DNA from 2 places in the Streptomyces sp. NPDC127092 genome. Region 2 is predicted to be linked to the other one. Evidence: riboswitches for the same ligand, from Rfam matches in the RefSeq annotation. Region 2 holds a riboswitch; the other holds the start of a gene.
What was found. Region 2 has a riboswitch for ZMP and ZTP ahead of ACFWJO_RS13265 (bifunctional 5,10-methylenetetrahydrofolate dehydrogenase/5,10-methenyltetrahydrofolate cyclohydrolase). Riboswitches for the same ligand answer to the same signal wherever they lie in the genome.
Positions count from the first base shown of each region.

Region 1: it holds a riboswitch for ZMP and ZTP, as region 2 does, so the genes downstream of both, glyA (serine hydroxymethyltransferase) here and ACFWJO_RS13265 (bifunctional 5,10-methylenetetrahydrofolate dehydrogenase/5,10-methenyltetrahydrofolate cyclohydrolase) in region 2, are expected to answer to the same signal.

Region 1 covers NZ_JBHXFE010000024.1:66,444-70,100, forward strand. The annotation lists gene glyA (serine hydroxymethyltransferase) at 164-1,432, opposite strand; ZMP/ZTP riboswitch at 1,502-1,592, opposite strand; gene rocD (ornithine--oxo-acid transaminase) at 1,701-2,909, shown strand; gene ACFWJO_RS20970 (polysaccharide deacetylase family protein) at 3,379-3,657, shown strand, end outside.
Region 2 covers NZ_JBHXFE010000013.1:11,926-15,582, reverse strand. The annotation lists gene ACFWJO_RS13275 (aldehyde dehydrogenase family protein) at 1-345, opposite strand, end outside; gene ACFWJO_RS13270 (GAF domain-containing protein) at 391-1,641, opposite strand; ZMP/ZTP riboswitch at 2,157-2,263, shown strand; gene ACFWJO_RS13265 (bifunctional 5,10-methylenetetrahydrofolate dehydrogenase/5,10-methenyltetrahydrofolate cyclohydrolase) at 2,293-3,147, shown strand; gene ACFWJO_RS13260 (hypothetical protein) at 3,387-3,657, shown strand, end outside.

The sequences.
Region 1 (3,657 bases), on a different contig from region 2:
GGAGCCGGGCCGGGCCAAGGCCGGGGCAAGGCCGGGGCCGGGCCAAGGCCGGGGCCGGGCCGGGCCAAGGCAGGGGCCGGGGGGCCGGGCCGGAAGGTCGCCGGCCGGGGCCGGAGGGTCGCCGACCGGGCCGGAGGGGCGCCGGCCGGCGTGGCCGGGCAGGTCAGGTCGGGAGGCCGGGGGCCGGGAAGGCGGACATCAGGTCGGCGACCTCCGCGCGGATCACCGCGAGGGCGTCCTCGTCGCCCTTGCCGGCGGCGGTGACACCGCGGTCGATCCAGTCGGCGACCTGGGGCATGTGGGAGACGTCCAGGCCGCGGGAGGTGAGGGAGGGGGTGCCGATGCGGACGCCGGAGGGGTCGAAGGGCTTTCGGGGGTCGTAGGGGACGGTGTTGTAGTTGACGACGATCCCGGCCCGGTCGAGGGCCTTCGCGGCGACCTTGCCGGGGACCTCCTTCGGAGTGAGGTCCATGAGGATCAGGTGGTTGTCGGTGCCGCCGGACACCAGGTCGAAGCCGCGGGCCAGCAGGGCCTCGGCGAGGGCCTTGGCGTTGGCGACGACCGCGTGTGCGTAGTCACGGAAGGAGGGCTGGGCCGCCTCGCGCAGGGCCACGGCGATGGCGGCGGTGGTCTGGTTGTGCGGGCCGCCCTGGAGACCGGGGAAGACGGCCTTGTCGAGGGCCTTGGCGTGCTGCTCGCGGGACATCAGCATGGCGCCGCGCGGGCCGCGGAGGGTCTTGTGCGTGGTCGTGGAGATCACGTCCACGTGCGGCACGGGCGACGGGTGGGCGCCGCCGGCGATCAGGCCGGCGATGTGGGCGACGTCGGCGACGAGCACGGCGCCTGCCTCGCGGGCGATCTCGCCGAAGGCGGCGAAGTCGATGGTGCGGGGCAGCGCGGTGCCGCCGCAGAAGATGACCTTCGGGCGTCCGGCGAGGGCGAGTTCGCGGACCTGGTCGAAGTCGATGAGGCCGGTGTCCTGGCGCACGCCGTACTGCACGCCGCGGAACCAGGTGCCGGTGGCGGAGACGCCCCAGCCGTGGGTGAGGTGGCCGCCCATGGGCAGGGCCATGCCCATCACGGTGTCGCCGGGCTCGGCGAAGGCGAGGTAGACGGCGAGGTTGGCCGGGGAGCCGGAGTACGGCTGGACGTTGGCGTGGTCGACGCCGAAGAGGGCCTTGGCGCGCTCGATGGCGAGGCTCTCGACCTGGTCGATGTTCTGCTGGCCCTCGTAGTAGCGGCGGCCCGGGTAGCCCTCGCTGTACTTGTTCTGCAGGACGGTGCCGGAGGCCTCGAGGACGGCGGCGGAGACGTAGTTCTCGCTCGGGATGAGCCGGAGCGTCTCGGCCTGGAGCCGCTCCTCGGCGCCGACGAGGGCGGCGAGCTCGGGGTCGGCGGCGGCGAGTGCCGGGTGGTGGGCGGGAAGGTTCATGGCGTTCGTTCCTCCGGGCAGGAGGTCCCGGTGCGGGTGCCGCGCGGCGCCACACGGGACCTGACGGTTCCGTGGTGCCCAGGCGAGCGGCACCTCGTGTGGTCTGCCGCGCACGGTTCCCCCGGGGTCGCTTCCCCGTGCGCCAGTCGCCGTGCGTGTTCCCAGACTAGCGGGCGCGCCGTCACGGCAGGTTTCCCGGTCCGGCATGTGAGCGACGATAAGAAAAGGGAGCCACACCCTCCCCAGCCGCAGGACGAACGGAGATCCCGTGTCGAAGACGCAAGACGAGATCGCTGCCGCGGACGCGCACAGCGCCCACAACTACCACCCGCTTCCCCTGGTCGTCGCCACCGCCGAGGGGGCGTGGATGACCGATGTCGAGGGGCGCCGCTTCCTCGACATGCTCGCCGGTTACTCGGCGCTCAACTTCGGTCATGGCAACCGGCGTCTGCTGGACGCCGCGCGGGCGCAGCTGGACCGGGTGACGCTCACCTCGCGGGCCTTCCACCACGACCGGTTCGGGGAGTTCTGCACGCGCCTGGCCGAGCTGTGCGGCAAGGAGATGGTGCTGCCGATGAACACGGGCGCGGAGGCCGTGGAGACGGCGGTGAAGACCGCGCGGAAGTGGGGCTACGAGGTGAAGGGCGTGCCGGACGGGCACGCGAAGATCGTGGTCGCGGGGAACAACTTCCACGGCCGGACGACGACGATCGTCAGCTTCTCCACGGACCACGAGGCGCGCGACCACTACGGCCCGTACACGCCGGGCTTCGAGATCGTGCCGTACGGCGATCTGACGGCACTGGAGACGGCGGTCACGGAGAACACGGTGGCCGTGCTCCTGGAGCCGATCCAGGGTGAGGCGGGTGTCCTCGTCCCGCCGCCCGGCTATCTGCGGGGGGTGCGGGAGCTGACGGCGCGGCGGAACGTGCTGTTCATGGCGGACGAGATCCAGTCGGGCCTGGGACGCACGGGCAAGACCTTCGCGTGCGAGCACGAGGACGTGGTGCCCGACGTCTACGTTCTCGGCAAGGCGCTGGGCGGCGGTGTGGTGCCGGTGTCGGCGGTGGTCGCGGACCGGGACGTCCTCGGGGTGTTCCGGCCGGGCGAGCACGGCTCGACGTTCGGCGGCAATCCGCTGGCCTGTGCGGTGGCCCTCGAGGTGATCGCGATGCTGCGGACGGGCGAGTACCAGCAACGGGCGGCGGAGCTGGGCGAGCACCTGCACGCGGAGCTGAAGCTGCTGGTGGGCGGCGGCGCGGTGGAGGAGGTGCGCGGGCGGGGCCTGTGGGCGGGCGTCGACATCGCGGCCTCGAAGGGCACGGGGCGGCAGATCTCGGAGCGGCTGATGGAGCGGGGTGTGCTGGTGAAGGACACCCACGGGTCGACGATCCGGATCGCGCCGCCACTGGTGATCTCGAAGGAGGATCTGGACTGGGGGCTCGAGCAGTTGCGGGCGGTGCTGACGGAGGAGTGACGGCCGGCCGGCGCGCGACCGACCGGCGCGCGCCGCCCGGGTCCGCCAGCCGTGTGCGGCGGGTGGTGCGCGTGGGCCGTGCCCGGCGGGCCGTGTGTGGCCGTGCCCGGGCGGGCCGTTCCCGGCTGCCGCGCCCGGCTGCCGTGTCCGGGAGGTCCGCCTCCGCCGACCACGAGCGCGGTCCGGGTGCGCCAACCCGGTGCGCCGGCCGTGCCCGGGCGGGCCGTGCGCGCGCCGTGCCTGGCTGCCGCGCCGGGGCGGTCCGCGTGCGCCGGCCAGGAGCGCGGGCCGCGACCGCGCGGGCCCAGTGGGCCCCCTGGCCCGTACTGGACCCGCGCCGGGGCCGGGAGGTGGATGCCGGGGCTGGGGGGGGTGGTTGCGCCGGGGCCGGGAGGTGGATGCGCCGGGTCCGGTTCGCGGGCAACTCGAGCCGTTGACACGGGAGTTGGTCTAGGCCAATGTTGCGGCCATGTCGAGACCCCGTCTGCGCCGCGCCCTGCGCGGTGCGCTCGCCGCACTCGTCCCGCTCGCGCTGCTCGGCGCGTTCTCCGGCTCCGCCCATGCCGCCCCCGCGGCGGCGTGGCCCGAGCCCGTGCCGGTCGTCTCCCGTGTCGAGACCGCCGACCCGGTCGTCTTCATCACCGTCGACGACGGCTGGAACCACGACCCCGGCGCCGCGAGACTCCTGCTCGACCGCAGGGTGCCCGCCTCGCTGTTCCTGCTGCCGGGCGCGTACTCGTACGACTCC
Region 2 (3,657 bases):
CAGCGTCTCGCGCACCGGCTTGCCGTTCTCCCAGCTCTCCGCGACCGCCAGCGCCTCCAGCGAGGCCTCCATCCGGTCCGCGATCCGCAGCAGGACCTGCGCGCGCTCGGCCGGCGACGTGCGGCCCCACGCCGGGGCCGCCGCGTGCGCCGCGTCGAGCGCGCGCTCCACGTCCTCGGCGGTGCCACGCGCCACCTCCGTGAACGGACGGCCGTCGACCGGACTCGGGTTCTCGAAGTACCGCCCGCGCGCCGGGGCGACGTACTCACCCCCGATCCAGTGGTCGTAGCGGTTCGCGTACGACATGAGCGAACCCTCGGTGCCGGGTGCGGCGTAACGGGGCATGGGCAGGGCCTCCCTCGGACCGCGCCGGCCGTCCCTGGCCGGCGTTCACCGCCGATGGTGCGCGACCGTACGTTGCAACACCGTTGCACCCGCGGACAGTTCGGCGTCCAGCGCGGCCAGCCGGGCCCGCACCGCGGGGGCCTCCGCGGCCGGCACGGCCGAGGCGAGCGCCCGCCACACCGTCACGTCGTCCTCACCCCAGGTGCTGTACGCCCAGTCGGCCAGCAGCCCCGGATCGCCCCGGTCCACCAGCGCCGCCCGCAGCCGCCCCGCGAGCCGCTCCCGCAGCCGTACGACACCCGGCGCCCGCGAACCGGGCAGCAGCGGCCCCGCGTAGTCGGCGAGCGCCGTCGCGACCGCACCGGAGGAGAGCCGCCGGTCCACCGTCGCGAAGTCCGCGTCCACCGCCTCCGCCAGCCGGTACGGACGGGACGCCAGCAGCTCGGGGCCCAGCAGCCCGCGCAGCCGCGACAGCTCCGCCCGCAGCGTGACCGGAGTAACCGACTCGTCCTCGTACAGCAGCGTCAGCAACTCGTCGCCACCCACACCCTCCGGCCGCTGCGCGAGGATCACCAGGATCTCGCTGTGCCGCCGGCTCAGCCGCAGCCGCCTCCCGGCCACGTGCAGCAGCGCCTCGTCCCGTCCCAGGGCCGTCAGTCGCGGCCTGCCGGGCGCCGCGACGGGGGACAGCAGCGCGAGCTGCGACTCGGCGGCCCGCGCCACCGCCTGCACGAACGCCAGACTGTGCGGATGCGCCAGCCCGTCCCCACCCGTGACGTCGACCGCCCCGAGCAGCCGCCCGGTGTGCGGGTCGTGCACGGGCGCCGCGGCACACGTCCACCGCTGCACCGGCCGCCGGAAGTGCTCGGCCGCGCAGACCTGCACCGGCCGGTCGACGGCGATCGCGGTGCCCGGCGCGTTCGTCCCCGCCGCGGTCTCCGACCAGCGGGCACCGGCCACGAAGTTCATCGCGCGGGCCTTCCGCAGCGTTCCCGGATGGCCCTCCACCCACAGCATCCGCCCGGCGGCGTCGCACACCGCGAGCAGATGCTCGCCGTCCCGCGCGTACGCCCCCATCAGCTCCCGGATCATCGGCATCGCCACGGCGAGCGGATGCGCCTCGCGGTGCCCCGCGAGCTCCTCCTCGTCCAGCTCGACCGGAGCCGCGCCGTCCGGACTCACACGCGCCCGCGCCGAACGCCGCCAGGACTCGGCGACGAGCGGCCGGACGGGCGGGGAGACGGGGGGAGGCGCCTGGCGGCCGACTCCGGAGCCGCTGGACCGGCCGGAGTCGATGGACCGGCTGGAGTCGCTGGGGCGCGCGGAGTCGCCGGGCCGGCCGGCCTTCGAGGTTGCCGCGGCCGCTGCCGCGGTGAACTCCTCGTGCGCGCGCCGCACGGCGGCCGCTGTCCCAGGAGCCGCAGGTACCTGGGGTAGGCCAGGTACCCCAGGTACTCCAGGTGCCCCAGACGTCGCAGAGGTCTCAGGCGTTCCCGCCCACACATCGCTCAAATCGGCCTCCCCTTGTCCCCGCCCACGCATCGCTCCACTCGGCCTCCTCAGCGAGGCCGCCCCGCCTTGTCCGCCCTCCTCGCTCCTCGCTCCTCGCTCTTCCCTCTTCCCTCTTCCCTCCTCGTCCACCACCCTCGTCCGCGCCTCGTCCGCCTGCGCGGACGCCGCCCCGGACGGTGCGTGGACGTCATCGTGATGCGCGTGCGCCCTGTCGGCAAGCGCCCGGACGGGCCCGCATATGCGCCCTGACCAGTTACGCGCCCCGCGACTTGGCCGCCCGCGGTCGTCACGTAGAGTGGGGCCCGGGCCGTGACTGGCGCTTGAGGTGGATCACCACCGGGGAGCGGCCCGGCGGACGCGCACACCCCGCGCGACCGTGCCGCTGCCGTGCGCCTGGGCGATCAACCGGTCATCGACGACGCTCAGGAGTGGCCCATGTCCACCAGCACCGCACGCCTCATGGACGGCACCGCGCTCGCTCGCCGCACGGTCGAGGAGACCGCCGCGCGCGCCGCCGAGATCACCCGCCGCACCGGCACCACGCCCTGCCTCGCGACCGTCCTCGTCGGCGCGGACCCCGCCTCCGTGACGTACGTGAAGATGAAGCAGAACCGCTGCGCGAAGGCCGGAATCCGCTCCAAGCACGTCGAACTGCCCGCCGAGACGACGACCGAGGAGCTGGTCGCGGCGATCACCGCGCTCTCCGAGGACCCCGAGGTGCACGGCATCCTGCTCCAGCACCCGGTCGGTCCGCACATCGACGAGCGCGCCGCCTTCGAGGCCATCGCCCCGGAGAAGGACGTCGACGGCGTCACGATGGCCTCCTTCGCCGCCATGGGCTTCGGTCTGCCCGGCTTCGTCTCCTGCACCCCCGGCGGCATCATGCGGCTGCTCGACGCGTACGACGTCGACCTCAGCGGCAAGCGCGCCGTGGTCGTCGGCCGCAGCGCCATCCTCGGTAAGCCGGCCGGTCTGCTGCTCCTCGGCCGCGACGCGACCGTCACCTACTGCCACTCCCGCACCACCGACCTCTCCGCCGCCGTCCGCGAGGCCGACGTCCTGGTCGCCGCCGTCGGCAAGCCGAACTTCATCAAGGGCGAGGACATCAAGCCCGGCGCCGTCGTGATCGACGCCGGCTACAACCCGGGCAACGTCGGCGACGTCGACTTCGACAGCGCCGTCGAGCGCGCCTCCCTCATCACGCCCGTTCCCGGCGGTGTAGGCCCCATGACCATCGCCGTCCTCCTCTCCCAGACCGTCGAGGCGGCCGAGCGCCAGCTCGGCCTGTAGGCCTGTAGGCGCGAGCGGGACCGCGAGCGTCAGGGCAGGCAGGCAGGCAGAGGCAGGCAGGCGGCCGTGGATCCCGCACGGCAGGAGGTCGCAGGGATTCCGTACGCGAGCATCTCGTACGTACGGGCTCCCACAGGGCCTCTCGCACGAGCCACGGGAATGTCACGGTTCTGTACGAGCGAGGCCCAACTCACCGATATCGCTCGCCACATGACCGACGACGGGTGACCCTGGTTCCCATGCTCCACCCGCCGACGGAATCCCCGTCCCGCGACGCCCGGCCACCGAGACGGCCGGGCGTCGTCGTCCTGCCGGTCGCCGTGCTCGCCGCGATCCTCGCCCTCTCCCTCGCCGTCACGGCACGCGGCGGCTCGGGCGACGGTGACGGCGACCCGAACGCCATGCCCTCCGCCCCGGCCGAGCCGGGTGCGGGCACCTCCGGGGGCACCACCTCCGGCCGGTCGGCCGGAGCACCCGCCCACACGGCGTCCGGGACGTCCGGACAGCGGC